One region of the Variovorax sp. CCNWLW225 genome, then DNA from elsewhere that is predicted to be linked to it. Evidence: riboswitches for the same ligand, from Rfam matches in the RefSeq annotation. Region 1 holds a riboswitch; the other holds the start of a gene.
The links. A riboswitch is a leader RNA that binds a small molecule or an ion and turns the genes downstream of it on or off. The one in region 1 is predicted to bind S-adenosylhomocysteine.
Positions count from the first base shown of each region.

Region 2: it holds a riboswitch for S-adenosylhomocysteine, as region 1 does, so the genes downstream of both, metH (methionine synthase) here and ahcY (adenosylhomocysteinase) in region 1, are expected to answer to the same signal.

Region 1 is NZ_JBBCBV010000006.1:183,195-198,010, forward strand. Features, by position in the region: gene V9L20_RS13630 (FecR family protein) at 1-10, shown strand, start outside; gene V9L20_RS13635 (OmpA family protein) at 13-624, shown strand; gene tyrS (tyrosine--tRNA ligase) at 665-1,897, opposite strand; gene V9L20_RS13645 (peptidoglycan DD-metalloendopeptidase family protein) at 2,055-3,395, shown strand; gene V9L20_RS13650 (anhydro-N-acetylmuramic acid kinase) at 3,455-4,582, shown strand; gene erpA (iron-sulfur cluster insertion protein ErpA) at 4,683-5,048, opposite strand; gene rpsI (30S ribosomal protein S9) at 5,227-5,619, opposite strand; gene rplM (50S ribosomal protein L13) at 5,632-6,063, opposite strand; gene V9L20_RS13670 (23S rRNA (adenine(2030)-N(6))-methyltransferase RlmJ) at 6,287-7,246, shown strand; gene V9L20_RS13675 (septal ring lytic transglycosylase RlpA family protein) at 7,278-7,874, opposite strand; gene metF (methylenetetrahydrofolate reductase [NAD(P)H]) at 7,961-8,785, opposite strand; gene V9L20_RS13685 (TlyA family RNA methyltransferase) at 8,795-9,583, opposite strand; gene ahcY (adenosylhomocysteinase) at 9,584-11,023, opposite strand; S-adenosyl-L-homocysteine riboswitch at 11,090-11,158, opposite strand; gene V9L20_RS13695 (hypothetical protein) at 11,275-11,643, shown strand; gene phaP (TIGR01841 family phasin) at 11,786-12,298, shown strand; gene V9L20_RS13705 (trypsin-like serine protease) at 12,507-14,483, shown strand; gene V9L20_RS13710 (hypothetical protein) at 14,561-14,816, shown strand, end outside.
Region 2 is NZ_JBBCBV010000027.1:34,033-48,848, forward strand. Features, by position in the region: gene V9L20_RS25635 (glycosyltransferase family 2 protein) at 1-430, opposite strand, end outside; gene V9L20_RS25640 (ArnT family glycosyltransferase) at 427-2,244, opposite strand; gene metH (methionine synthase) at 2,297-5,011, opposite strand; S-adenosyl-L-homocysteine riboswitch at 5,072-5,177, opposite strand; gene V9L20_RS25650 (PACE efflux transporter) at 5,226-5,687, opposite strand; gene V9L20_RS25655 (LysR family transcriptional regulator) at 5,792-6,709, shown strand; gene V9L20_RS25660 (SH3 domain-containing protein) at 6,710-7,510, opposite strand; gene V9L20_RS25665 (homocysteine S-methyltransferase family protein) at 7,595-8,644, opposite strand; gene hutG (N-formylglutamate deformylase) at 8,693-9,508, opposite strand; gene V9L20_RS25675 (formimidoylglutamate deiminase) at 9,514-10,899, opposite strand; gene hutI (imidazolonepropionase) at 10,896-12,146, opposite strand; gene V9L20_RS25685 (HutD/Ves family protein) at 12,171-12,743, opposite strand; gene V9L20_RS25690 (amino acid ABC transporter permease) at 12,886-13,554, opposite strand; gene V9L20_RS25695 (transporter substrate-binding domain-containing protein) at 13,567-14,319, opposite strand; gene V9L20_RS25700 (IclR family transcriptional regulator) at 14,371-14,816, opposite strand, start outside.

The DNA of each region.
Region 1 (14,816 bases):
GCAGCCATGATGATGAAGTTGCGGCCCCATGCCTCCTATCTTCTTGCCGCCCTGACCGCAGCGCTGCTTGCCGCCTGCAGCTCGCCGGGCACCCGCGTGGTGCTGCTGCCCCAGGCGGACGACAAGCCCTCTGCGGTGGTGGTGCGCGCGAAGGACGGCGAAGAAGTTCTTTCCAGGCCCTACCAGCGTGCGACCGCGGCGGTCGGCGCTTCGGGCGCCCCCGTGGTCGACCAGGCGGACCCGGCCAAGGTGCGGGCCGAGAACAAGGCACTGTTCGACATGCGTCCGCCTCCGCCGCAGCGCTACACCGTGTTTTTCGACGCCGGCGGCACGACGCTCACGCCTGCGTCGCAGCAGGTCATGAACGAGGCACTGGTTGCGGCTCAAACCCGCAGCGGCAGCGACATCGTGGTGACCGGACATACCGACACCAAGGGTGCGCTCGAGCAGAACGACATGCTTTCGCAGCGCCGGGCGCAGGAAGTGGTGCAGCTCTTCATAGACCGGCAATTTCCCGCTAAGCGCATCGAGGCCGTAGGCCGCGGCGAACGCGAACTCGCCGTGTCCACGGCCGACGAGGTGGACGAGCCGCGCAACCGGCGCGTCACCATCGAAGTCCGGTAAAGGCAGCTGGCGGCCAGCGCGGCCGCCCCTTTTGGTCTGATCAGCTGACGGTCACGCGCGCAAACTTGCGCTTGCCGACCTGCACCACGTAGCTGCCCGCCGGCAGTTTCAGGGCCTTGTCGCTGATCACGACCGAATCGACGCGCACGCCGCCGCCGTCGATCAACCGGTTGCCTTCGGAAGTCGAAGGCGCCAGCCCGGCCTGCTTGAGTAGTTGCGCAATACCCAGCGGCGCACCGCCAAGCGACACCTCGGGAATGTCGTCCGGCACACCGCCCTTGCTGCGGTTGATGAAATCCTGCTCCGCCGCCTCGGCCGCCGCCGCGCTGTGGAAGCGGGCGGTGATTTCCTTGGCCAGGGCCACCTTCGCGTCCTTCGGATTGCGGCCGGAGGCAATTTCGGCCTTGAGCGCCTCGATCTGCTCCAGCGACTGGAAGCTCAGCAAGGTGTACCAGCGCCACATCAACTCGTCGGAAATCGATAGCACCTTGGCGAACATGGTGTTCGCGTCTTCGCTGATGCCGATGTAGTTGTTCTTGCTCTTGGACATCTTCTCGACGCCGTCGAGACCCTCGAGCAGAGGCATAGTGAGTATGCACTGCGGCTCTTGCCCGTATTCCTGCTGAAGATGCCGTCCGACCAGAAGATTGAACTTCTGGTCGGTGCCGCCCAGCTCGAGGTCGCTCTTGAGCGCCACCGAGTCGTAGCCCTGCATCAGCGGGTAGAGGAACTCGTGCACCGAGATCGACTGGCCGGCCTTGAAGCGCTTGTTGAAGTCGTCGCGCTCCATCATGCGGGCGACGGTGTACTTGGCGGCCAGCTGGATCATGCCGCGGGCGCCCAGCGGGTCGCTCCATTCGGAGTTGTAGCGAATCTCGGTCTTTTCGGGGTCCAGCACCAGGCTGGCCTGCCGGTAGTAAGTTTGGGCGTTGGCCTCGATCTGCTCCCGGGTGAGAGGCGGCCGAGTGCTGTTGCGGCCCGAGGGGTCGCCAATGGTGGTCGTGAAGTCGCCGATCAGGAAAATCACCCGGTGCCCCAGGTCTTGGAGCTGCCGCATCTTGTTGAGAACAACCGTATGGCCGATATGGATATCGGGAGCGGTCGGATCGAGCCCCAGCTTGATGCGCAGCGGCGTTCCGCTGGCCTCCGAGCGCTGCAGCTTGCGCACCCATTCGTCTTGCGGCAGGAGCTCGTCGGCGCCCCGGAGGGAGATTTCAAGCGCTCGTCTTACACCATCGGACAGGCCATTGGATGTAACAGATTCGGCATTCATAGGCTTTTTGGCTGATTTTCAGGTTGCCGAAGCTATACTCAGCCCGACTTTTCAAGCGCCGGATTCTAAGCGGCGCTTTTTTCCGCACCGTCCTGCCGCCCTGTCCGTTCTGGGCTTTGCAGCGCGGATTTGCAGAACCTGAGCTGGAATTCAAAGTTTGATCAACGGCATTCTCGCCGCCGAGGAGCTCCTGGCTTCTCGCGTGGCCTATACATTCCGGACCTATCCCAAGCAGATCACCGCGGCCATCGCGGCTGCCTTGCTGAGTGCCGGCACCCTGGCGGTGGCCTCCCTGGGCCCCGACGCCTCCGACCTCCCGGTCCAACAGGTGCTTGAAGCGACCGCGCCCCTGTCCTTTGCAGAACAGAGCGAATCGCTCGAGAACTTCAGCTTCACGCTGTTTCGCACCGACATCACGCGTTCGAGCGACACGGCCGAGGCCCTGCTGAAGCGCCTGGGTATTTCCGACCCCGCCGCCACCGCCTTCGTGCGCGCGAGCGGCGAAGCCCGCAATGCGCTCTTCGCGCGCGCGGGCCGCACCATCACGGCCGAAGCCACCCAGGAAAACCAGCTCAAAAAGCTGAGCGCCCGCTGGATTCCCGACGGCGACGGCGGCTTCAAGCGCTTCGTCATCGAGCGCACGGCGGTCGGCTTCGTTGCACTCACCGAGCGCGACACGCTCACGCCCGGCACACGCCTGGCCAGCGGCACCATCCGCACCTCGCTGTTCGCAGCCACCGACGACTCCCGCGTTCCCGATTCGGTCGCGAGCCAGCTGGCCGACATCTTCGCGGGCGACGTCGACGTGCGCGCGCTGCGCAAGGGCGACCGCTTTGCGGTGGTGTACGAAACCTTCGAAGCCGACGGCCAGGCGCTGCGCAGTGGCCGCGTGCTCTCGGCCGAGTTCGAGAGCGGCGGCAAGGTGCACCAGGCCGTGTGGTTCCAGCCCCCGGGCCAGAAGGGCAGCTACTACCGCCCGAACGGCGACAGCCTGCGCAAGGCGTACCTGAGCTCGCCGGTCGAGTTTTCGCGCGTGTCGAGCGGCTTTGCGATGCGCATGCACCCGATCCTGAACAGCTGGCGCCAGCACAACGGCATCGACTTTGCCGCGCCCACGGGCACGGCAGTGCGCAGCGTCGGTGACGGCACGGTCGATTTCGCCGGCACGCAAAGCGGCTACGGCAACATCGTCATCATCAAGCACCGCAACAACCAGCAGACGGCCTACGCCCACCTGAGCCGCGTCGACGTCAAGGCCGGTGAAAGCATCAGCCAGGGCCAGACGATCGGCGCCGTGGGCTCCACGGGCTGGGCCACCGGCCCTCACCTGCACTTCGAGTTCCGCGTGAACGGCGAATACCAGGACCCGGCCTCGATCGCCCAGGAAGGCGGCGCCCCGATCACCGCGGCCATGCGCCCGGCCTTCGAACGCATCGCCGTCGGTGCTCGCACCGAACTGGCCGCGGCGTTCTCGGTCATCCAGGCCAGCGCGGACTGAGCACCCGCGGGGCAATAGATAGCGGCGGCACAACAAACGCCCCGCTCGCCCCGTTCAGTATGGCCGCCGAACTGTTCATCGGCTTGATGTCCGGCACGTCGCTCGACGGCGTCGATGGCGTTCTGGCCGACTTTTCCGAAGGCCGCATCGCAGTACGGGCCTACGCTACCGCCCCTTTCCCCGCCGATCTGCGGACGGAACTGATGGCGCTCAACACATCCGGCGACAACGAACTGCACCGCGCCGCGCTGGCCGGCAATGGCTTGGCCCGCATCTATGCAGGCGTCGTCGGCCAGCTCCTCGCGGACAGCGGGACTCCAGCCAGTGCCGTTACGGCGCTTGGCGCTCATGGCCAGACGGTTCGCCACCGTCCCACCGAATTCGACGCCGTTGGCTACACGCTGCAGACCAACAACCCGTCGCTGCTGGCCGAATTGAGCGGCATCGACGTGGTTGCAGACTTTCGCAGCCGCGACCTCGCCGCGGGCGGCCAGGGCGCTCCACTGGTGCCGGCATTCCACCGTGCGCTCTTCGCGCGCGCCGACGAACCCGTGGCGGTGCTGAACATCGGCGGCATTTCCAATCTGAGCCTGCTACCCGCCGCCGATGCACCGGAAGAGCCCGCCGTGCTGGGTTTCGACTGCGGGCCAGGCAATGCCTTGATGGATTACTGGTGCCAGCTTCACACCGGCGAGCCCTTCGATCGCGGGGGGCAATGGGCCGCAAGTGGGCAGGTGCTGCCCGAGCTGCTTGCAACGCTGCAGGCCGAGTCCTATTTCGCAAAGGCGCCGCCCAAGAGCACGGGTCGCGATCTTTTCAACCCGTCCTGGCTTTCAGCACGCCTAGGCGCGGTTGCGGGCGCCGCGCCTGCCGACGTGCAAGCGACCCTGACCGAATTCACCGCCAGCGTTTGTGCGGCTGATGTGCAGCGCTATGGAAACGGTAGCAGATTGCTGATCGTTTGCGGCGGCGGTGCCTTGAACGACCACCTGCTCGCCCGTTTGCGCGCGTTGCTGCCGGGCGTGGCGGTGGACGCGTCCACGAAGCACGGCCTGCCGCCGCTGCAGGTCGAAGCCGCGGCCTTTGCATGGCTGGCGCGCAGCACCGTGCGGCGCGAAGCAGGCAACCTTGCCAGCGTGACCGGTGCGCGCGGGCCCCGGGTATTGGGCGCTATTTACCCGGCCTGAGACTCCCGCAAGCGGAGTCCGTGCCTCGTTTGCAGGCAAGAATAAAAGCACCAGGCAACAAAAAGCCGCCCGAAGGCGGCTTTTACGGGCAAGAGGGCAATCAAGCCGAGAAGCTGGATCCGCAGCCGCAGGTGCTGGTGGCGTTCGGATTCTTGATCACGAACTGGGCGCCCTGCAGGTCTTCCTTGTAGTCGATTTCAGCGCCGACCAGATACTGGTAGCTCATGGCATCGATCAGCAGCGACACGCCGTTCTTGGTCATGGTCGTGTCGTCTTCATTCGTGATTTCGTCGAAAGTGAAGCCGTACTGAAAGCCCGAGCAGCCGCCGCCTTGCACGAACACGCGCAGCTTGAGGTCGGGATTGCCCTCCTCGGCGATCAGGTCGGCCACCTTGGCGGCCGCACTGTCCGTGAAGACGATCGGCTCGGGCATCTGGGTCTGGATGTTTTCGGCAACAACGCTCATGTGGGATAACTCCTTGAGGGCCGAACAGGCGGCCAATGAACCAATGCTACTGCAATGCGGCATTCTCGGCAGGGCGGCATTGGCGAGCACCCAACACAAGTGGGGTCGAAAACCGTCCCCGCCAAGGGCCGCAATGAAAAAGCCGCCCGAAGGCGGCTCTTGCTTGCAGCGGACAGTATCAGCGCTTGCTGAACTGCTTGCGGCGGCGAGCAGAGTGCAAACCGACCTTCTTACGCTCGACTTCACGCGCGTCGCGGGTAACGAAGCCAGCCTGGCTCAGCACCGGCTTCAGGCTTGCGTCGTAGTCGATCAGCGCGCGGGTGATGCCGTGGCGCGTTGCGCCGGCCTGGCCCGATTCACCGCCGCCGTTCACGTTGACCATCACGTCGAAAGCTTCGAGGTTGTTGGTCAGCACGAGGGGTTGCTTCGCGATCATGATCGAGGTTTCGCGGCCGAAGAACTCTTGAATGTCCTTGCCGTTGACCGTGATCTTGCCCGAGCCCTTTTTCAGAAACACACGGGCAACGCTCGATTTGCGACGGCCGGTGCCATTGTTCCATTCACCAATCATTCTCAAGGCTCCTTACAGTTCCAGCACTTTGGGCTGTTGGGCGGTATGCGGGTGCTCAGCGCCACCGTACACCTTGAGTTTCTTGATCATCGCGTAGCCAAGCGGGCCCTTAGGCAGCATGCCCTTGACAGCCTTTTCCAGGGCGCGGCCCGGGTGCTTGGATTGCATGTCGCGGAAGTTGGTCGCCGTGATACCGCCCGGGTAGCCCGAGTGACGGTAGTACACCTTGTCGATCGACTTGGCGCCGGTGACGCGCAGCTGGGCTGCGTTGATGATGACGATGAAGTCACCGGTATCGACGTGAGGCGTATAAATGGCCTTGTGTTTGCCGCGCAAACGGAGAGCAACTTCGCTGGCTACTCGTCCGAGGACCTTGTCGGTCGCGTCAATCACAAACCACTCGTGCGTCACGTCAGCGGGCTTGGCGCTGAACGTTTTGGTCATGAGTTTTTCTCTTGAAAAGAGGGTTTGGCGAGCCCTTTTCCACGGTCGGCGTTCCTCTGACGGGAATCTCTTAGGTGGGTTTCACGCGCCCTGGAGACCAGGTTACATGCCTTCGCCGCGGGGCTACAAAAAACGCTGCGAAGCCCGCGATTATACGAAGAATCGGGCCATCGAAGCAAATTGAAGCCTGCCGGGGAGCCCGAGACGTTACCATCCTTACCCTATGTTCAGTTACCGCCACGCCTTCCATGCCGGCAACCACGCCGACGTGCTCAAGCACACGGTGCTGATTGCCACGCTCGACCACCTGCTTGAAAAAGAAGCAGCCCTGACCGTCATCGACACCCACGCTGGCGCCGGCCTGTACCGCCTCGACGGGGACTACGCCGGCACCAGCGGCGAAGCAGCCGAAGGCATATTGCGCCTGCTTTCGGACAAGAAGGCGGCTGCTCCCACGGCGCAACCGGCCCCGGCTGCAAAGTCCGCTACCAAAAAGGCAGCACCCGAGGCCGAAGCACCCTTGGCCGACGCGATTGCACGCTATCTCAGCGTGATTCACGACTTCAATCCCAAGGGCGGCGCGCGTATCTACCCGGGTTCGCCGTTCATCGTGCAGCACCTGCTGCGCGACCACGACAAGCTCAAGCTGTTCGAACTGCACCCGACCGACGCACGCACGCTGGATGCCAACATTGCGCAACTCGAGGCGGGCCGCCAGATCGCCGTGCTGCGCGAAGACGGCTTCGGCAGTGCCACCAAGTTCCTGCCTCCACCTTCGCGCCGCGCGCTGGTGCTGATGGACCCCAGCTACGAAATCAAGAGCGACTACGGCCGCGTGCTGGACTTCGCGGCCGAGGCGCTCAAGCGCTTTGCGACCGGCACCTATGCGGTGTGGTACCCGATCATCCCGCGGCCAGAGGCGCACGACCTCCCGCGGCGGCTGAAGACGCTGGCGACCAAGGCCGGCAAGTCGTGGCTGCACGCCACGCTCACGGTCAAGTCGAGCAAGCTGATCACCACCACAACGGGCGAAACCCAGCGCCCCGGACTGCCGGCCAGCGGCATGTTCCTGATCAACCCGCCCTATACGCTGAAGCCGCTGCTGGCGGCTGCCCTGCCGCAGCTGGTGGAGCGGCTGGCCCAGGACAAGCACGCCGCCTTCTCGCTCGATTCGGGCGGCTAGCCCTTTCCTGATTTTTCTTCGCCCGGCGTTTTCAGCGTCGGCGGCGCGGCGGCACATTCACCTTGCGGCGCGGAGCCGCTGGTGCGGACGCCAGCGGCGGCTCTGCCGCCTCGACGTCGGCACCACCGCAGCGCATGCCGTCGCGATCGATGATCGTCAGTGCCACCTGCTTGATGCCGAGACCGATCATGCCGATGCGCTCGGCCGCGGCACGGCTCAGGTCGATGATGCGGCCCTGCGCATAGGGGCCCCGGTCGGTAATGCGTACCAGCACTTCGCTGCCGGTGACCAGGCTGCGCACGCAAACGCGGGTGTTGAACGGCAAGGTCTTGTGGGCCGCCGTCATGGCCGTCATGTCGAAGCGTTCGCCGCTCGCGGTCTTGCGCTGGTGAAACTGGATGCCGTACCAGGACGCTCCACCACGTTCGTAGATCTCGCGAGGGCCACTGTCGCCGGGCACCCCGTCGTCAGGCCCCAGGTCGCCAGAGCTGGGCGCCGCAAGGTCGTAGCGGACCGAAGGCACGCTCGAGCGGGCGGGTGCACCCGCAGGCACCGCCAGCTGGCGCGACAAGGGCGAAAGCTTTGCGTCTTTCGTGTCAGCCGCCGGGCCTTCGGTGGCCGGGGGCATGGCACAGCCGGCCAGCGCGCAGGTTGCTGCAACAAGGGCCACACGCAAGGCCCCGCGCAGCGAGCGTCCTGCTTCCGCGCGCCCCCTCAATCGAGGCGCTCCAGCACAGCCAGCGTCGGCGCCGACTGGTTCATTGTGTAGAAGTGCAGCGCCGGCGCGCCGCCGTCGCGCAGGCGCGCGCAGAGGTCGGCCACCACGTCGAGGCCAAAGGCCTTGATGGATGCCGTGTCGTCGCCAAAGCCCTGCAGCCGCAGGCGAATCCAGCGCGGGATCTCGGCGCCGCAGGCGTCGGAGAAGCGCATGAGCTGCGTCGAGCTGATGATCGGCATGACGCCCGGGACGATCGGCGTGTCGAGCCCCAGCTTGCGCGCATCGTCGACAAAGCGGAAGTACGCCTCGGGGCTGAAGAAGTACTGCGTGATCGCAGAATCGGCACCGGCCTTCACCTTGGCGGCAAAGGCCTGCAGGTCGGCCTCGGGCGAACGCGCCTGCGGATGCACCTCGGGGTAGCAGGCCACCTCGATGTGGAAGTCTCGGCCGGTTTCTTCGCGGATGAAGCCCACGAGATCGCTCGCGTACAGAAATTCGCCGCCGATGCCGTAGCCACTCGGCAGGTCGCCGCGCAGCGCGACGAGGCGCTTCACGCCCATGGACTTGAGCTCGGCCAACTGCTCGCGCACCGTGGCGCGCGTGGCGCCAATGCACGAGAAGTGGCTTGCGGCGTCGACGCCCTCGGACAGGATCTCCTGCACCGCACCGAACGTGCCCTGGTGCGTAGAGCCGCCCGCGCCGTAGGTGACCGAGCAGAACTCGGGCTTGCGCGCATACAGCTGCTGGCGCACGGCGCGCAGCTTGACCGCGCCTTCAGGCGTCTTGGTCGGAAAGAATTCGAAGCTCAGCGGAAGGCGCACCTGCGTTCCTTAAGAGCCGTCCGCTTGAACAGCGCGCACGGCGTGAATGAAAAACTCGCGGTTGCCGTCGCCGCCGGCGATCGGGCTGTCAAACCACTGCAGCACGCGAAGCTCGAGGGCTTCGCAGGCATCGCACAGGCGCTTTTCGACCACCGCATACATCGACTCGTCGCGGACGATGCCACCCTTGCCGACCTGCCCCGGCTGCAGTTCGAACTGCGGCTTGACCAGCATCAGCAGGTGGCCGTCGTCGGCCAGGAACGGCATCAGCGCCGGTAGCACCAGCGTCTGCGAAATGAACGACAGATCACCGACGATGAGGTCGAAGCGCAATTCGGAGGGCTCCTCACCCTCCTCTTGCAGATCGTCCGCCGACAACGCACGCGCATTGACGCCTTCGATGGCGACCACACGCTCGTCTTCGCGCAACCGCGCATGCAACTGCCCATGGCCCACGTCCACGCCCACCACCTTCGCAGCGCCGCGCTGCAGAAGGCAGTCGGTGAAGCCTCCGGTCGACTGGCCCACGTCGAGGCACAGCTTGCCCGATGGGTCCAGGCCGCTCGCGGCCAGCGCACCTTCGAGCTTGAGCCCGCCGCGCGACACGTAGCGGGCCTCCGCCGCGTCGTCGAGTTCGACCTCAGCCGACTCGGGCACTTCGTCGCGATTCTTCACGACCGAGCGCCACGCGTCGCCCGTGCCCGCATCGCGCCAACGCATGCCGCCGGCAATCAGCCGCACGGCCTGCGAGCGCGATGCGGCAAAGCCGCGTTCGACCAGCAATTGATCAGCGCGCATTCAGTACCGGTACGTGTCCGCCTTGTACGGACCCGCCTTGTTCACGCCGATGTAGGCGGCCTGTTCGTCGGTCAGCTCGGTGAGCATGGCGCCGACCTTCTTCAGGTGCAGGCGCGCGACCTTTTCGTCCAAGTGCTTGGGCAGCACGTAGACCTTGCCGGCCTGGTAGGCATCGGGCTTGGTGAAGAGCTCGATCTGCGCAATGGTCTGGTTGGCGAAAGACGACGACATCACGAAGCTCGGGTGGCCCGTGCCGCAGCCCAGGTTCACGAGGCGACCCTTGGCCAGCAGGATGATCTTCTTGCCGTCGGGGAAGGTGATGTGGTCGACCTGCGGCTTGATCTCCTCCCACTCGTACTTCTCGATCGACGCAACGTCGATCTCGTTGTCGAAGTGGCCGATGTTGCAGACGATGGCCTGGTCCTTCATTGCAGCCATGTGTTCGTGGCGGATCACGTCCTTGTTGCCCGTGGTGGTCACGAAGATGTCGGCCTTGTCGGCGGCGTATTCCATCGTGACGACCTTGTAGCCTTCCATCGCGGCCTGCAGTGCGTTGATGGGGTCGATCTCGGTCACCCACACCTGGGCGCTCAGTGCGCGCAACGCCTGGGCCGAGCCCTTGCCCACGTCGCCGTAGCCGGCCACGCAAGCCACCTTGCCGGCAATCATCACGTCGGTGGCGCGCTTGATACCGTCCACCAGCGATTCGCGGCAGCCGTAGAGGTTGTCGAACTTGCTCTTGGTGACCGAGTCGTTCACGTTGATGGCGCGGAACAGCAGCGTGCCCTTGGCGCTCATCTCGTTCAGGCGGTGCACGCCGGTCGTCGTTTCTTCGGTCACGCCGATGATCTCGGCCGACTTGCGCGTGTACCAGGTCGAATCGACAGCCAGCTTGGCCTTGATGGCTGCGTAGAGGATGCGTTCTTCCTCGCTGGTCGGGTTGGCGAGCACGCCCAGGTCCTTTTCAGCGCGCTGGCCCAGGTGCATCAGCAGCGTGGCGTCGCCGCCGTCGTCCAGGATCATGTTCGGGCCTTCGCCCTTCGAACCCTTGGGTCCGAAGTCGAAGATGGCGTGGGTGTAGTCCCAGTAGTCCTTCAGCGACTCGCCCTTGATCGCGAACACCGGGGTGCCGGCTGCGGCAATGGCGGCGGCGGCATGGTCCTGCGTCGAGAAGATGTTGCACGAGGCCCAGCGAACGGTGGCGCCAAGCGCTTGCAGCGTTTCGATCAGCACGGCGGTCTGGATCGTCATGTGCAGCGAGCCCGTGATGCGCGCGCCCTTGAGCGGCTGCGCCTTCGAGAACTCTTCGCGGATGGCCATCAGGCCGGGCATTTCGGTTTCCGCGATGCGGATTTCCTTGCGGCCCCAGGCGGCCAGCGACAGGTCGGCAATCGCCTGGTCGGCGGTGGAAACGGGGGTGGGCTTGAGAACAGCGCTCATGAGAACTCCAACAAAGCTAGTTTGAAAGGTGCCACTGCGTTCGGGGAAAAGACTCACCGCGAGAACAGCGGGTGAGCGTGGTTGCGATGTAGTCCGAGCCTCACGCCTGATGGCGCTGCAACGCTCCTCGGAACGGGGATTGTAGACGGGGTGGGGAGGCGAGCCAATCGCCGGGGCATCCCACATACCGGAAAGCGCGTTTCTCATCCCTGTCCGACATCAAGCGGGGCAGCTTTATCGGCACCGCCGCCATGCCGCAGGCCGACGGCTCGCAAAAGGCGCTCGAGGTGGTGGTGTTTCCCGAGGCCGCGCGCGGCACGGGCGAAGGGCACCGTCCGTGGGACCTGCTGCCGCAGAGCACCATGACCAACGCCACCGTGGCCGATCTGGCTGCAGCGCCGAAGTCGGTACGCGGCGGACAGCAGCTTCGGCTGACGTACAAGGGCGGAGAAAAGATCATCGTCGTGCCGCCCAATGTGCCGGTCGTGACCTTCCGACCCGGCACCGAGGCTTTGCTGGTGCCGGGCGCCAAGGTGCTGGTCAATGCGCAGGAAAAGAACGGCACGCCCACGGCGCTGCGCGTCACCGCCGGGCGCAACGGCTTTGCGCCGCCGATGTAGCAGCCCAAGGGAAATCCCGAAGGCGAATTTGTTGCCGCGGGCATTGCGGCCGTTCCAGTGCGGCGTATCGTGGCGAGGGACTTCGCCGTCCGGCCGGTCCTTGCCATTCACCCCGTTCACCTGACACAGGAGATACCGCACCATGGCCACAGCCAAGAAAGCCGCCGCGAAGAAGACTACGGCCAGCAGCAGCGAAAACAGCAGCGGGAGCACCAGGGCATCCGCCCCCGATGCCGCCGACATGCTGAATCCGCTGAAGAATCTCAAGGCCATGACCGATCGCCTGCAGGAGCTCAACCTGACCGGCGGTGCGAGCAAGCTGCTCGAAAGCGGCCAGAAGGACCTCCAGGCGCTGATGCAAGCCAACGAAAAGTCCTACCAGGGCCTGCAAACCGTGGTGCAGCGGCAGACCGAGATGATCAAGAACGCCATCACCGAATGGCAGACGGCCGCCAAGGAAATGCCGGGCAGGGACCCGAAGGCCAACCTCGCCAAGCTGGACGAACTCGGCCGCCAGTCGTTCCAGCGCGCCATCGACGACATCAAGGAACTCGCCAACCTGGCGGCCAAGTCGCAGGCCGATGCCTTCGAGCTGGTGCGCCAGCGCATTCAGGCGAATGTGGACGAAGTGACCAAAATGCTGAAGCGGAAGTAGCGAACAGACTCCCCTTCTGAATTTGCCATCCTTTAGTTTTAATTTTTCTTGGGAGGCACGACTGCTGAAGAGATAGATGTAGCTTTGCATCGCATTTTTGCGACTGCCGTGATGTTTCGCACGACAAATCCCTGTCGAACCAAGCCCGGAAACGTTTGCGTTTTATACAATCGCGTGTCAAGACGTAACGATTCAGGGTGGGTAAGATATGCGCGCAAATCTCAAGCTAGGTTGGGGCACGGTTATGCTGTCAGCATTGCTGACGGCATGTGGAGGATCAAGTGACGGCGGCTCCGCCCCCCAACTGATAGCGGCATCGGGCACTGTCGAAACAACAGCCAAGAGCGCCGAACCAAGCCCCGCCACGAGTAGCGCCCTGCTGCCTATCGAATCTAGAGTCCAAACGGAGGAGGGCGCGGCAGTTGACGTCAATCGGTTCAAAGTCCGCCTGATCGGCCGCGGCCCGGAACCGCAACAGGTAACCCTACCTTCGCTTCCGGCGGCAGAAAGCTCGCTCCCGTTGAAATCGACGCCTTCGATCTTTGGGGTCCCTACCAAGATCGGTGTTGCACGTCAGGTTGCTCAAACCGCCAGCCCTCTAGCCGTAACAAGCCTGATGAATTGGACGCCATCAGAACGAGGAGGCCAACTGGCCGCAATGAGGTTTGCATCGCCCAGCGCGAGAGGCGTTCGAATTGGCTTGCGTGTAGACAGTCTTCCTTTGGGCACGATGGTTCGCTTCTATGGCGATACAAGCGAAAAAATGTATGAAGTGTCTGCGCAGGAGATTCTTGCCGTCATTCAACGCAATTTAGCCGCTGGCGATTCGAGTGACAGCGCTCGAACCTTTTGGTCTCCCAACATGGGTGGCGAAGCCACTACGGTCGAAGTTGAGGTGCCGCCCAGCGCTGCGGTAGATGCAGTGAAGGTGGCAGTGCCCATGCTGTCGCACGTGACCGTGGACATGACCAAACAAGAATCGCTGGAAAAAGTCGGCGAATCCGGGTCGTGCAATGCGGACATTCCCTGCACCTCAAAATACGACAGCCTCAGCAAATCCGTCGCATTGATGGATTTCATCAAGGACGGGAACAACTACGTTTGCACCGGCACCTTGCTTAACGACCGCATGTCGACAGGCACGCCATATTTCTTGAGCGCCAATCACTGCATTTCCAACCAGACGGTTGCCTCGACCCTTTACACCCTGTGGTTCTACAAGTCGGCAACCTGCCGTAGCACGCAAGTCAACCCGACCTTTGCCACCATGACCTCGGGTGCCACACTGCTCTATACCGAGCCGACGACGGATACCACCTTCATGCGGCTGAATTCGCAACCTCCGGCCGGCGCACTGTTTGCGGGATCGAGCCCTTTCAGTCCTGATTCGTATAACGGTGTCCAAGGCGTCTACGGCGTACATCACCCCAAAGGCGATGTGCAGAAGTACAGTGAAGGCAGCTATCTTGGAACCGCAGCTTGCGGGAGTTCGAATTGTTATGCTGCCACGGGGAGCAATGCCAAGTTCCTCGCCGTCAGTTGGTACAACGGCGTGACCGAGGGGGGCAGCAGCGGCTCAGGGCTCTTCAGAAGGCTCAATGGCAATGACTATCTGGTCGGACAATTGCTGGGCGGAGCATCTTCGTGCAGCAACCCTGGTGGGTATGACTTCTACGGGCGCTTTGATCTCGCCTTCCAAGCTGCACTGCAACAGTGGCTCGATGCGCCCTCAACCACGGTACGTACGCCCATCTATCGCTTCTACAACACCAAAACCGGCGCACACTTCTATACCTCCAGCGTGTCCGAACGCGATCTCGTCATCACCAAGCTGCCCGAGTACAACTATGAAGGGCCCGCGTTCTTCGCGTTCGGTGCGGCTGCGCCGGGCACCAAGCCGGTTTACCGGTTCTATAACACGCGCAACGGCACGCACTTCTACACGATGGACGAGCAGGAGCGGGCGAATATCCAAGCCAACATGCCTTGGTATGAATACAACTACATAACTTGGTACGCCACTACTTCGCAGACCAGCGGAGCCATGCCGATGTACCGGTTCTATCATTCGCAAGCACAAACTCATTTCTATACGATGAGTGCAAGCGAGCGTGACAACATCCGACAAAACATCCCACAATATGCGTATGAGGGGGTCAGGTACTTCGCATGGGGAAGCCCTTGACCTAATAGCTGGGCCATCTGGCAGCTCTTCGTAAAACGGTTGAGTTGCGCGCAAAAAAACAAAGAAGGCGTGCCTGTATGCAACGAGATCTTGGCTTGTGCGGACTGCTGCTTTTCGGCGTCATCCTTACAGGTTGTGGTGGGGGGACTGGCAACGCATCGGGCGACTCAGGACCAGACGGCGCGGCCGCGAGGTTATTCGCAGCCGGCGAGTCGAGTTCGCTTCCCAGGACTGACTTTGCGGCGCCCGCAGGCGAACATGCAACGACTGGCACCAAAGAGCTCGGCTCTGTCATTCGCCCGCTCGCGAGGAGCCCCTTCGCGTTCGCAAGAA
Region 2 (14,816 bases), on a different contig from region 1:
GCCGGTTGCCGAAGCGGTGGCCGGCGCGGTAGGTGAGCGCGTTCTGCCCGTCGTCCACGCGACAGCCCACCACCATGTCGAGGTTGCCCGCCACCAGCGCATCCACCAGCCGGCGTGCGCTGGCCACGTCGTAGGTGGCGTCTCCGTCGACGGTCACGTACACGTCGGCCTCGACATCGGCAAACATGCGCCGCACCACATTGCCCTTGCCCGGCGCGGCCACGTGCGTCACGAATGCGCCGCTCGCACGCGCGATGGCGGCCGTGTCGTCGGTCGAGTTGTTGTCGAAGACGTGGATCTCGGCCTCGGGCAGCGCCGCCTGGAACTGCGCGACCACCTGCGCGATGGACAGCGCCTCGTTGTAGCAGGGGATCACCGCCGCAATGCGCATCGGCGCGCGGGCTGCCGCGTGTTGGTCGAGATCGGTCATGGTGCGGGAGGAAGAATACGGTAGACCCGGCTGCCGTCTTTCTCGTACTGCAGGGTGAAATATTTGTCGAAATCGGTTCTGCCGCTGAACACCGGCACCACCGAATTCGGAAGAACGACAGCCACGAAGCCCAGGCCGCCGAGCTTGCCCGCCAGGTCCTTGCCTGACAGGCGGCCGAAGTCGGTGTAGCGCCACGGCCCGAGGGTATCGCCCCAGATGGGGTTGGGGCCGTAGTAGATCGCCTCGTTGAGGTTGATCTGGTAGACGCGGCCGGTGGCGGTGCGGCGCAGGTAATCCATTACCGCATAGCCCGGCACGTGCTGGCGCAGGAACGCTTCGCGCTGCTCCTGGGTGGGCGAAATCATCGCGACCTTGCCCGCAGTCTGGCGCACGGACACCGCGGCCAGCACGGCCAACAGCAGCACAGCCACCCAGTCGCCGACAAGGCCCGCGCGGCCCGAAGGAGCCCCCTCGACGGGGTTGACGACAGGGTTGGCGATTTGCCCGGCCTTGGGGCCGAACACGCGGCGCAAACCCGCGGCGATCCAGCCGAACAGCACCTGCCAGCCGATCGCCGCCGTGAACGCGAGCAACGGAAACGACGCTGTGAGGTAGCGGGGATAGCGCGAGGTCACCAGCCACACCGCTATGGAATAAAAGCAGAACCAGCCCGCAGCCCGCACCGCGGCGGAGCGCTTCCACATGGCGCTGAAGGGCAGCAGCACCACCGACCAGATCAGCACGTTCGGCCGCGCGGCGTGATCGCGCACGTCGGCCAGCTGCTGCACATAGTCGGCCGGAATCCAGTCGGTAAAGCCGAACACGCGCGCGCCGATCGGGTTGAACGGGTCGCCGGTCATGATGGCGTTGCGCGCATACCAGTACACGCACGGAATCAGAAAGCAAAGCAGCGCGAGCGCCCAGGCCTTGGGCCGGCGCTCATGCCACACGACGAACAGCGCCACCAGCGGCAGGAAGGTGAGCGCCTGGTACTTGGAGCCCGCGGCCACGCCAAGGCAGAACGCCGCCACGCCGAGCCAACGCATGCCGCTGTGCACCGGCTGCGATTCGCGCCACCACCACAGCGCCACGCACGCACTCAGCACGAAGAGCGCCACGCCCATGTCGATGAGCGCATTCGAATAGTCGCCAATGCCGAGCCAGATGGCCGCGCCGATGCAGGCGGTGAGCCGGTTGGCATGCTGCATGCCAAGGCGGAAGACCATCACCACCGACAACGCACCGGCCAGCGCATTGAGGAAGTGCGGCAGCACGTCGTCGCCCACCTGCAGCGCGGCGGCATAGAGCAGGTTGTAGTTGTACGGAAACCAGGGGTAGCGCAGCCACTCGTGGATGCCCAACCCGCCCTGCTCCGCCACCTGCCGCGCATAGGGCAGGTGGTACATCAGCTCGTCGAAGGCGGCGGGCGGCGCGAGCGGCGCAACCAGCGCGGGCAGCGCCACCAGCGCCAATGCCATCGCGGCGATCTTGTCGGCGCGGGTCCACGGCGCGGCGGGCGCGGTGCCGGCCCGAAGCGTGCGCAGTTCGCGCAGCCAGGGGCGCAACTGCAAGGCAGCTGCGAACACGCTGGCGGCAATCAGCGCGACGGTGGCGCCCACCTTGAAGGCACCGAAGATGGCCAATGCCTGGAAGCCGCAGATGAAGATGCCCACGCCCAGGGCCGCGGCCATCGAGGCTTCGAGCCAGGCGTCCCGACGCGTCGGCGGCGCAAGGCGCGCCAGCACTGCGCGCCCAAAGCCCCAGCAGCCGACGACAAAGACGGCCAGCGCCGCGTAGTGCGCGGCAGCAAATATCAACTTCTGAATAACAACTCCCGGCGCCGGTCGGCCATGCCGGCCGGCAGGTTCAAAGGTTCGGCGCCAGCAGGCGCTCGAGATCGGATTCGCTTTCCTTGCGCCGTGCGGCCTGGTCCTGCAGCTGGTCGTGCCCGATCTTGCCGACGTTGAAGTACGTCGAGTCGGGGTGGCTCAGGTAGAAACCACTGACGCTGGCGGCGGGCATCATAGCGAGGCTTTCCGTCAGGGTCATGCCAATGTCCGCGCAGTTCAGAAGGTCGAACATCGGGCGCTTCACGCTGTGGTCCGGGCAGGCCGGGTAGCCGGGCGCGGGGCGAATGCCGCGGTATTTCTCCGCGATCATGTCTTCGTTGCTCAGTCCCTCGTCGGGCGCATAGCCCCAGAGGTCGGTGCGCACGCGGTGGTGCAGCGCCTCGGCAAAGGCCTCGGCCAGCCGGTCGGCCAGCGCCTTCAGCATGATGGCGGAGTAGTCGTCGAGGTCGTCGATGAAATACTTTTCTTTCTTCTCGACACCGAGGCCCGCCGTCACCGCGAACACGCCCACGTAGTCTTTCAGGCCGCTCTCTTTGGGCGCGACGAAGTCGGCCAGGCAGCGGCTCGGCCGGGTGACGCCGTCGATCACCTGCTTCTCGGTCTGCTGGCGCATGCCGTACCAGGTCATGGCAACTTCGCTGCGCGTCTCGTCGGTGTAGAGCTCGATGTCGTCGTCGTTCACCGTGTTGGCGGGCCAGAAGCCGACCACGCCGCTCGCGCTGAGCCAGCGGCCCTCGATCAGGCGCTTGAGCATGCGCTGGCCGTCGGCGTACACGCGCACGGCTTCGGTGCCCACGATCTCGTCTTTCAGGATGGCCGGAAACGGGCCGGCCAGGTCCCAGGTCTGGAAGAAGGGGCCCCAGTCGATGTACTTCGCGAGCTCCGTAAGGTCGAAGTTCTTGAACACGCGCCGGCCGATGAACTTGGGCACGGGCGGCGTGTAGTGGGTCCAGTCGATGGGCGTCTTGTTGGCGCGCGCCTTGGCCAGCGGCCACATCGGCACCTGCTTCTTGTTGGCGTGCTGCGTGCGCACCTTCTCGTAGTCGGCGTTGATCTCGTCGATGTACGCGGTGGCCTGGTCGCTCAAGAGGCTCTGCGCCACGCTCACGCTGCGCGAGGCGTCGGGCACGTAGACCACCGGGCCTTCGTAGTGCGGCGCAATCTTGACGGCCGTGTGCACGCGGCTGGTGGTGGCGCCGCCGATGAGCAGCGGAATCTTCTTGATGCGGAAGTGATCGTCCTTCTGCATCTCGCCGGCCACGTACTGCATTTCTTCCAGGCTGGGCGTGATGAGGCCCGAGAGACCGACGATGTCCGCGCCCTCGACCTTGGCCTTGGCCAGAATTTCGTGGCACGGGACCATCACGCCCATGTTCACCACTTCGAAGTTGTTGCACTGGAGCACCACGGTCACGATGTTCTTGCCGATGTCGTGCACGTCGCCCTTCACCGTGGCAATGATGATCTTGCCCTTGGTGCGCACGTCGCGGCCGGCGGCCTCGTCCTGGCGCTTTTCTTCCTCGATGTAGGGAATGAGGTGGGCCACGGCCGACTTCATCACGCGCGCCGACTTCACCACCTGCGGCAGGAACATCTTGCCCTGGCCGAACAGGTCGCCCACGATGTTCATGCCGTCCATCAGCGGCCCTTCGATCACGTGCAGCGGGCGCCCGCCCTTGGCGAGGATCTGCTGGTAGGCCTCTTCGGTGTCTTCGACGATGAAGTCGGTAATGCCGTGCACCATAGCGTGCGAGAGGCGCTGGTTCACATGCACCGGGTTCTCTGGCGTGCCGCGCCACTCGAGCTTCTTGCTGTCGTCCTTGGCGCCGCTCTTGGCGGTTTCGGCCACTTCGACGAGCCGTTCCCCCGCATCGGATCGCCGATTGAGCACCACGTCTTCCACGCGCTCGCGCAGGGTCGGCTCGAGGTCGTCGTACACGCCCACCATGCCGGCATTGACGATGCCCATGTCCATGCCCGCCTTGATGGCGTGGTACAGGAACACCGTGTGAATCGCTTCGCGCACCGGGTCGTTCCCGCGAAAGCTGAAGCTCACGTTGCTCACGCCGCCCGACACCTTGGCGCCCGGCAGGTTGGCCTTGATCCAGCGCACCGCGTTGATGAAGTCGACCGCGTAGTTGTCGTGCTCCTCGATGCCGGTGGCAATCGCGAAGATGTTCGGGTCGAAGATGATGTCCTCGGGCGGAAAGCCCACCTCGTCCACCAGGATGCGGTAGGCCCGCTCGCAGATCTCGATCTTGCGTTCGTAGGTGTCGGCCTGGCCCTTCTCGTCGAAAGCCATCACCACCGCCGCGGCGCCGTAGCGCTTCACCAGCTTGGCCTCTTGCTTGAACTTGTCGACCCCCTCCTTCATGGAGATGGAGTTGACGATGCCCTTGCCCTGGATGCAGCGCAGGCCCGCCTCGATCACTTCCCACTTGGAGCTGTCGACCATCACCGGCACGCGCGCGATGTCGGGCTCGCTCGCAATCAGGTTCAAAAAGCGGACCATCGCGGCCTTGCTGTCGAGCATGGCCTCGTCCATGTTGATGTCGATCACCTGGGCGCCGTTCTCGACCTGCTGGCGCGCAACGGCCAGGGCATCTTCGAACTGGCCGTTCAGGATCATCCGCGCGAAAGCCTTGGAGCCGGTGACGTTGGTGCGCTCGCCGATGTTGACGAACAGCGACCCCGAATCGATGGCGACCGGTTCGAGGCCGGACAACTTCATCGGGGGAACGGAGGGCGCGGGAACATCGCTCATGGGGGGCTCACCTGTGCAGGAAAAAACGTCAGGTGAGCGTCGTTTGCGGCTTGCGCCCCGGCCAACGGGGCGCCTTCCAAGCCTGACGGCGGGCCGGTTGACTTGGGCCGCCGCTGCAACGCTCCTTGGAAGGGAGCGCAATTTTACCGGCTGCGGCAAGGGCCACGGCCTTGGGGGATGTTCAGGCCCCTTGCCCGGCCGCGGCGGCTGCGGCAGTGCTGACGGGCGCGGCCGAGGCCGGCAAGCCGAACACCCGGTCGAAGGCCCAGTTGAAGACGAAGGTGTAGACCAGGAAGAAGACCACCAGCCCCAGGTCCATCACCAGCGCCTGCCAGAGCGACACGCCCAGGCCCCAGGCAAAGAGCGGCACCAGGAAGGCGATCAGCCCGCCCTCGAAGCCGATGGCATGCGCAATGCGCCGGCGCACGCTGCGCCCGCGCACCGCCTGGCGCGACTCCCAGCGCTCGAACAACGCGTTGAAAACCAGGTTCCAGACCACCGCGATGACCGAGGCCGCCACCGCCAGCACGCCGGAATGGCCCAGCCCGGCATCCGTCATCAGCGCCAGGCCGGCACTGGCGGCCACGATGGCGATTCCCTCGTAAAGGGTGATGTAGACGACGCGGCGCTGAAACCCCTGCATGAACTTTTCCTCTGGCAAATGAAGGTGATGGCTGGACTTTATTTGCCCCGTGCTGATATAAAAAGTTAAGTTATTTCAATTTAATTGATAGATCGGAGCGGCTGATGGCCTTTTCCAGCGACACCGTCGAAGTCTTCCTGTCCGTGATCGACCACGGCTCTTTCTCGGCGGCGGCGCGCGCGCTGCACAAAGTGCCCTCGGCCGTGAGCATGGCCATTGCCAACCTGGAGGCCGAACTCGCGCTGCCACTCTTCGACCGCAGCGGCCGCGAGCCCCAGCCGACCGCGGCGGCCCGCTCGCTGGAGCCGCAGGCGCGGCTCTTGGCGGCCCAGTTGAAGCAGCTGCAGGTGCAGGCCCTGGCGCTCACGCAAGGGCTCGAAAACCGCCTCACGCTGGCCATTGCGCCCGAGCTGCTGGCCGCGCCGTGGAGCGCGCCGCTGGCTGCGCTGGCCGAGGAATATCCGCTGCTGCAGGTGGAGGTGCTGGCTGCTCCGCAAGCCGACGCGCTGGCGCTGCTGCACAGCGGGCGCGCGCAACTGGCGCTGGTGTTCGAGCGCCCCAGCCTCGACGGCCGCGAGGGTTTCCAGGAAGTGGGCAGCGACACCATGGTGGCCGTGATGGCGCCCCACCATCCCGTGCTGCTTGCGGCGGCTGGCGAACGCCTGCGCGAGGAACACCTCACGAACACGCGGCAGATCGTGGTGGCGGGGCGCGACCTGGCGACGAGCGACCCGCGCTTCGTGTTCGCGCGCCACGTCTGGCGCACCGACAACGCGCTGGCCGCGCTCAGCCTGATCACCGCCGGGCTCGGCTGGGGCTGGCTGCCGCGCAACTTTGCCAAGCCCCACGTGGCCGCCGGCGCGCTGGTCGAGATTCCGTTCGAAAACCTCAGCAACGGGCTCGACCTGTGGGTCGACGTGGTGTGGTCGCGCGAGCGGCCGCTGGGGCTGGGCGCGCAGCGCTTCGTGGCGCTGATTGCGCGTGACCGGCAGGCCGCGGCGGGGATTGCGCCTGCGGGCTAGCTAGTCGCGGTGGCCGTGTCCGCCGCCCTTGCCGCCGCCTCCGCCGTGGCCTCCACCCTTGCCGCCGCCGTCGCCTCCGTGGCGACCGCCCCCTCCGCCACCACCGCCCCCGTCACCACGGCCATGCCGGCCACCGCCTCCGCCCGGATGCATTTGCGGCTGGCCGGGCGGCGGTCCGGGTCGGAAGGCCGGCTGCGGCCGCGGCGGCTTGAAGCCGGGGTCCGACGGTGGGCGGAAGTCCGGCCGGGGCTGCGGTGGCCGGTGGCCCTGTGCGTGCTGCGGGCGAACGCCCGGCCCCGGCGCGGGCTTGAAGCCCGGGCCCGGCCACGGCTTGGGTTGCCAAGCCGGCCGCACCGGCGGCGGCGGACGCCAGCCGGGCATCGGCGGAGGCGGCGGCCGGCTGCCCCACCAGCGCCGCTCGCCGTACCAGGGCCGGTCGCGGTAGTAGTTGGACCAGTAGTTGCCGATCACGAAGGTCACGACCGGCACGCCGATCACGGCCGCGTAGGTCGAGAGCGGCACGCGCTGCTCCTGGTAGGCGTAGTCGAGGCTGCGCGCCCAGACCCAGCCGCGCCCGCCGTCGGGCAGCACCACGTCGCACCAGCTATAGCCGCCGGTACAACCCATCACGTCGAGCGGCTGGCCCGGCGCGAGGCGTGCCACCAGCGGGTAGTCGCCTGAGGGGCCCGCGCGCATGTTGACGGTGCCGCGCGTGAAGGCCTGCTGCGCCGAGGCCGCCAGGGGCAGCGCCAAGGCAAGCGCGCCGATGCCGACCCAGCGCGTGGGAAATGTGTAGTTCATGAATAGGCTTCCTTTGCGCCGCCAGCCTAGGCGGCGGCCCGGATGCCGTCAATCAGCCGGGGGCGCGAACGCCCCGGGGCCTGGTCAGGCCGCTTCGCGGTAGAAGCCGGCGTTGTTGTTCAACAGCCTTCCGGGCACAGGCGCCACGGCCTGGCCGATGGCGGCGATGTGGTCCGGCGTGGTGCCGCAGCAGCCGCCGACGATATTCACCAGCCCTTCGGCCGCAAACTCGTGCAGCAGCCGCGAGGTGACGTCCGGCGTCTCGTCGAAGCCGGTTTCGCTCATCGGGTTGGGCAGGCCCGCGTTCGGGTAGCAGCTGATGAAGGTGTCGCCCGCCACTTTGGCGAGTTCCTGGATGTAGGGGCGCATCAGCGCCGCGCCCAGCGCGCAGTTCAGCCCCACGGCCAGCGGCTGCGCATGGCGCACGCTGTGCCAGAAGGCGGTCACGGTCTGGCCGCTCAGGATGCGGCCCGAGGCGTCGGTCACGGTGCCGCTGATGATGAGCGGCAGGCGTTGGCCGCTGTTGTCGAAGTACTCGTCGACCGCGAACAGCGCGGCCTTGGCGTTGAGCGTGTCGAAAATCGTTTCGACCAGGATCACGTCGGCGCCGCCTTCGACCAGCGCCTCGGTCTGCTCGTAGTAGGCCGCGCGCAGCTGCTCGAAGTCGACGTTGCGCGCACCGGGGTCGTTCACGTCGGGGCTGATGCTCGCGGTCTTGGGCGTCGGGCCCAGGGCGCCGGCCACGAAGCGGGGTTTGTCGGGCGTGCTGAACTTGTCGCAGGCCGCGCGCGCGAGCTTGGCCGACTCGAGGTTCATTTCGCGCGCCAGGTGCGCCATCTTGTAGTCCTCCTGCGCGATGGTGGTCGCGCCGAAGGTGTTGGTCTCGATGAGGTCGGCGCCCGCCGCAAGGTAGCCCTCGTGGATGTCGCGGATCACGTCGGGCCGCGTCAGCGAGAGCAGCTCATTGTTGCCCTTCACGTCGCGCTCGAAGTCCTTGAAGCGCTCACCGCGGTACTGCTCTTCGGTGAGCTTGAAGCGCTGGATCATCGTGCCCATGGCGCCGTCGAGGATGGCGATGCGCTTTTCGAGGATGCCGGCGAGTGCCTGGCCGCGGGTGTAGATGACGGGCTTCATAGACCCCGATTGTAGGAAGCGGGGCTGCCCCTCGCGGCCGTCGGTGCTTTAGCGGCTTTCGACGAAAGCCAGCACCGCCTCGATCATCCGCCGCACATGCGGCTTCACGCCCGCCGCCACCTCGGGCAGGTAGTCGAAGGGCAGCTTCTCCTGCATGTAGCTCGACTGCGTCATTTCCAGTTGCACCGCATGCACGCCCGCCGCGGGGTTGCCGTACTGGCGCGTGATGTGGCCGCCCTTGAAGCGGCCGTTGAGCACGCCGGAATAGCCGGGGGCCGATTCGGCGATGCCAAGCAGCGTGGCTGCGAGCGCCGGGTCGCAGCTGGTGCCGTTGCCGGTGCCCAGGTTCAGGTCGGGCAGCTTGCCTTCGAAGAAGCGCGGCAGCACCGAGCGGATCGAATGGGCGTCCCACAGTGCGATGGTGCCGTGCGCCGCCTTCAGGCGGTCGAGCTCGGCTTGCAGCTGCTGGTGGTATGGGCGCCAGATTGCCTCGCGCCGCGCGGCGACTTCCTCGTCGTCCGGTAGATCGTCGCTGGACGCGTAGACGGGCGTGTCGTCGAAGGTGTCGACGGGGCACAGGCCAGTGACGCTCTGGCCCGGGTACAGGCTCGCGCCATCCGGCGGACGGTTCAGGTCGATCACGTAGCGCGAATGCGTGGCAACGAGCACCGAGGCGCCGAGTTCGTCGGCAAAGTCGTAGAGCCGCTCGAGGTGCCAGTCGGTGTCGGGCACATGGCGCGCCTCTTCGGTAAAGCGGGCGGCCAGCGCGGGCGGCACGTAGGTGCCGACGTGCGGCATGGAGATGAGCAAAGGACGCGTGCCCTGGCGAAAGCGGAATGCGGGTTCGGTGGTGGTGAAACTCATGGGGCTCAATTTTCCAGAAGAAGCTGGCCGCGCGCTGCGACGAATGCGGCGGCGGCCTCGTTGTGCAGTGCATGGCGGCCCGCCTGCACGCGCGGCCGGCCTGCCACCCACACGGCATCGATGGCCGACGTGCGGTGGCTGGCAAAGACGTGCGACGACAGCATGTCGGGCGCTGGCAAGCCCTGCAGCGCGAGCTGCGCGGCATCGAGCACGACGAAGTCGGCTTGCTGCCCCACCGCCAGCCCGCCGATGGGCCGGCCCGAGGCCTGCGCGCCGCCGCGCACCGCTTCGAGCGTGAGCGCGGTGGCCACGTGCGGCTGCGCGGCACTGGCGCCGACGTTGCGCTGCCCTTTGCCCAGGCGCTGGCTGTATTCGAGCATCAGCAGCTCTTCGGCCGCGTTCACGGTGGCATGGCTGTCGGAGCCCACGCCCCAGGCGCCGCCATGGTGGCGCCATGCCGAAAAGTCGAAGATGCCATCGCCGAGGTTGGCTTCGGTGGTGGGACACAGGCCGGCCACCGCGCCGCTCTTTGCGCCGCGCTCGTATTCGGCCATGTCCATGTGCGTGGCATGCACGAGGCACCAGCGCGCATCGACCGGTGCATGGTCGAGCAGCCAGGCCACCGGGCGCTGGCCGCTCCAGGCCATGCAATCGTCGACTTCCTTGGTCTGCTCGGCAATGTGGATGTGGATCGGGGCGGCGGGGTCGATGGCTTCGAGGCCCGCCACGGCTTCGCGCAGGGCACCAGGCGGCACGGCGCGCAGCGAGTGCGGCGCAAGGCCCAGCCGAGCGCCCTGTGCGTCGCACACGGGCTTGAGCGCATCGAGCAGGCGCAGCATCGAGTCGGTCGAGCGGATGAAGCGGCGCTGCCCTTCGTTGGGCGGCAGGCCGCCGAAGCCGCTGGTCTGGTAGAGCACGGGCAGCAGCGTGAAGCCGATGCCCACCTTTTGCGCGGCGCGCAGCAGTGCGAGGCTGAGCGTTGCGTCGTCTGCATAGGGGCGGCCGTCGGCATCGTGGTGCACGTATTGAAACTCGCACACGCTGGTGTAGCCGGCTTCGAGCATCTCGGCATAGAGCCAGGTGGCAATGGCTTCCATGTGCTGCGGACCAAGGCGGGCGGCAAAGCGGTACATCAGCGTGCGCCAGCTCCAGAAGCTGTCGTGCTGCTCGGCGCGGTGTTCGGTGAGCCCTGCGAAGGCGCGCTGGAAGGCATGCGAATGCAGGTTGGGCATGCCGGGGATCACGGGGCCGCTCGCCGCCTGCGCGCCGGCGGGAGGCCGGGCAGCGGACTGCACCTGCGTGAGCTGGCCGGCATCGTTCCACGACAAGAGAACGTTGCTGGCCCATCCGCCGGGCAGCAATGCATCGGCCGCGAACAGTGTGCGCGTCATGCGGCCGCTCCCACGGCAATGCGGCCTTGCCGCACGACGGTGCGCACCGGGCGCTGGCCGAACCAGTAGGCCAACTCGGCCGCTTCGCGCACATTCCACAGCACGAAGTTGGCAGGCATGCCTGCGGCGATGGCGCCGTGCGTGTCCTGCAGGCCCAGCGCGCGCGCCGCGTGCACCGTAACGCCGGCCAGCGCCTCGGGCACGGTCAGGCGGAACAGCGTGCACGCCATGTTCATCATCAACAGCAGGCTCAGCGCCGGCGATGTGCCGGGGTTGTGGTCCGTCGACACGGCCATCGGCACGCCGGCGGCGCGCAGCGCCTCGATGGGCGGCAGGTGCGTGTCGCGCAGCGTGTAGTAGGCGCCGGGCAGCAGCACGGCCACGGTGCCTGACCGGCGCATGGCCTCGATGCCTTCGGCCGACAGGTGCTCGATGTGGTCGCACGAGAGCGCGCCGTAGCGCGCGGCCAGCGCCGCGCCGCCCATGTCGGAAAGCTGCTCGGCATGCAGCTTGACGGGCAGGCCCAGCGCTTGCGCGGCCTTGAAGACCTGCTCGGTTTCAGCCAGCGAAAACGCGATGCGTTCGCAGAACACGTCCACCGCATCGACCAGCCCTTCGGCGGCAAGCGCGGGCAGCATCTGGCTGCAGACGAGGTCGATGTAGTCGCCGCTGCGGCCTGCGTATTCGGGCGGCAGCGCATGCGCGCCGAGAAAGGTGGTGCGCACGGTCACGCCGTAAACCTCGCCAAGGCGCCGCGCCACGCCCAGCTGCTTGCGCTCATGCTCGAGCGAAAGGCCGTACCCCGACTTGATCTCGATGGCGCAGACGCCGTCGGCCAGCAATTGCTCGAGCCGCTGCGCGGCCTGCGCGAAGAGCGTGTCTTCATCGGCTTCGCGCGTGGCGCGCACCGACGAGACGATGCCGCCGCCCGCCTTGGCCACCTCTTCGTAGCTCGCGCCTGCAAGCCGCATCGCGAACTCGTTGGCGCGCTGGCCGCCGTAGACCAGGTGGGTATGGCAATCGACCAGCCCCGGCGTGACGAGCGCGCCGCCGCCGTCGTGCGGTGCAACGCCGGCAAATTCGGCGGGCAGCGCCTGGCGTGCGCCTATCCAGCGGACCATGCCCCCTGCCACCGCAATGGCGGCATCGGCAGCCGCTTCGGGTGCGGTGCCCGGCGCCGCATCGGGCGCGAGGCGAAGGCCAGTCCAGAGGCCATCGGCCGAGGGGTACGAGATTGCGGATGTCATGGGTCTCTTTCGGTATTCCAGAGCTTACGCCGGCACGATGCGAACCGCCGCCAACCGCGCGCCTTCGTCCTCCGGCACGGCTTGCCACGCCTGCGCGTCTTCGGCCCAGTACACGCCCTCGCCCTCGGCGCGCGCCTCGCCGTTCAGGCGCCATGTGCCGCGCAGCGCAAGCAGCACGCCGTGCGGCGCGGGCTCCACCACCGAGGGCTCGGCAAGCACCTGCACTTCGGCGCGCCACCGGCCGCGCCGCGCCATGATGTTGAAGTCGTTCGATGCGCCGCCGAGCAGCGCGCAATCGATCGCCTCGTCGCCGCTGAAAGTGAAGGGCCGGTGCGGCGCGTCGAGCCGGTGGTCCGTTCGTCCGTCGGGTGTGAAGAGCCGCACGCCATCGCCTTCGAGCAGCATGATGCTGCGGTCGACGCCTTCGAACACCGAGAAAGGCCCCGGCGCCGCAATGGTGGCGATGCTCGCGCGCCAGCTGAAGTCGTCGAGCCCCGCGCCCTCGGGCCAGCTGATGATTTCCTGCGTGGTGCCGCCGCCGTTCTTCCATGGCTTGGCCGGGAGCGATGCGCGGGAGAAGCGCTGCACGCGTTTCATGGCCGGTCCTCTTGCTCCTTCCCCTTCCGGGGGAAGGCCGGGATGGGGGCAGTGCCCGGCGAGCGCCGAGCGCGGGTCGAGGCCGTCGTGCCCCCACCCCAACCCTCCCCCGACAGGGGAGGGAGAAAGACGAAATGCAGGTTCATCGCATCAGCCCGCCCTGCCGCAGCTTCTGCTCGAAGTGCCTGAGAACCAGCGTCATCGTGCCCGTGAGCACGAAGTACACGAGCGCGATGGCAAGGTACACCTCGAGCGAGCGGTACGACACGCTGATGATCTTCTGCCCCTCATGCATCACGTCGTGAATGGTGAGCAGCGACACCAGCGCCGAGTTCTTGATGAGCGCAATGAACTCGTTGCCCAGCGGCGGGATCATGCGCACCACCGCCTGCGGCAGCACGATCTCGCGCATCGCCGTGGCGGGTGTCATGCCCAGCGACTGGGCCGCGAGGGTCTGGCCCTTGTCGATCGACTGGATGGCGCCGCGCACGATCTCCGACACATACGCGCCCGAATACACGCCCAGCCCCAGCACGCCGCACAGGAAGGCCGGCAGCAAGATGCCGAAGTGCGGCAGGCCGAAGAACAAGATGAACAGCTGCACCAGCAGCGGCGTGCCGCGAATCGCCGCCACATAGGCAGTGCATAGGCCGTAGAGCCAGCGCCGCTTGGGGTTGAGCCGCCCGATGCCGACCACGAGACCCAGCATGCAGCCGAGGGCGAGCGCGCAGGCGGTAATTTCCACCGTGACGAGCGCGCCGCGCAGCAGGTCGGGCCAGCCTTGCCAGACCGGCGAGAAATCGAGATCCATGAGCCGGCCGGATTACTTGGCGCTGGCGTTGAACCACTTCGCGACGATTTGCGCATAGGTGCCGTCGGCCTTGAGCTTCTCGATGGCGCCGTTCACTGCCTTGGTGAGCTCGGGCGTGTCCTTGCGGATGGCCATGCCATATTCCTCGGTGGTGATCTGCTCGGGCAGCACCTTCAGGCCGCCGCGCGTGCGCACGTACTGGTAAGCGGCGGGCTTGCCGGTCACAGCCGCATCGGCGCGGCCGATGTCCACCAGGTTGAACATTTCCTGGTTCTTCTCGACTTCCATCAGCTGCACCTGCGGATACTTTTCCTTGGTGTAGGAGACCGACTTGGTGCCCACCTGCACGCTGACCTTCTTGCCGTTGATGTCGGCCGGCATCTTGATGGCCGTGTTCCCGTCCTTCACCATCACGACCAGGCCGCCCGCGTAGTAGGGCACGGTGAAGTCGACGACCTTCTTGCGCTCGTCGGTGATGTAGATGGCCGAGACGGCCATGTCGAAGCGCTTGGAGATGAGTCCCGGCACCAGGCCCTTGAAGTCGATGTCGATCCACTCGATCTTGCGGCCCAGCGTCTTGCCGATCGCTTCGACCAGCTCCACGTCGAAACCCGTGCGCTTGCCGTTCTCGACGAACTCCATCGGCGGAAAGGTGGCATCGGTGGCCACGCGCAGCGGCTCGCCCTGCGCTTGCGCGGTGGCGGCAAAGCCGAAGAAGGCAAGGCTGGAGAGTGCGGCGGCAATGAGGGTGCGGCGGGTGTTCATGTGAAAGCTTCCGTGGGTTGAAAAAGAAAAGAAACCGTGCGCAATGGCTGGCTACTGCAGCGCGCGTGAAATGCGCGCCGCCGTGACGACGGTCATGTGCAGCAATGCAGCTTCCATGCCTTCGACACGCGTGAGCGGGGCCATGAGCGTGATCGCGCCGCGCAGGCGACGGCCCGATGCGAGCACCGGTGCGCTCGCGCCCCACACGCCGGCGTCGACCTCGCCATGCGTCACGGCATGGCCGGCTTCGCGAATCGCGTCGAGCTCTGCGGCGCGCTGTGCGCGGCGCTCGGCGCTTTCGCCGAATGCGTCGAGCAATGCATCGCGCTGGTCGGTCGGCAAGTGGGCCAGCAGGCACTTGGCACTGGCGCCGTCACGGGCCGGCACGCTGCGGCCCCGGTCGAACGAACAGCGCAGCGACTGTTCGCTGTCGATCATCTCGAGGCACACCACGCGATCGTTCACGGCCGTGACCAGCGCCACGCTTTCGCGGCTCT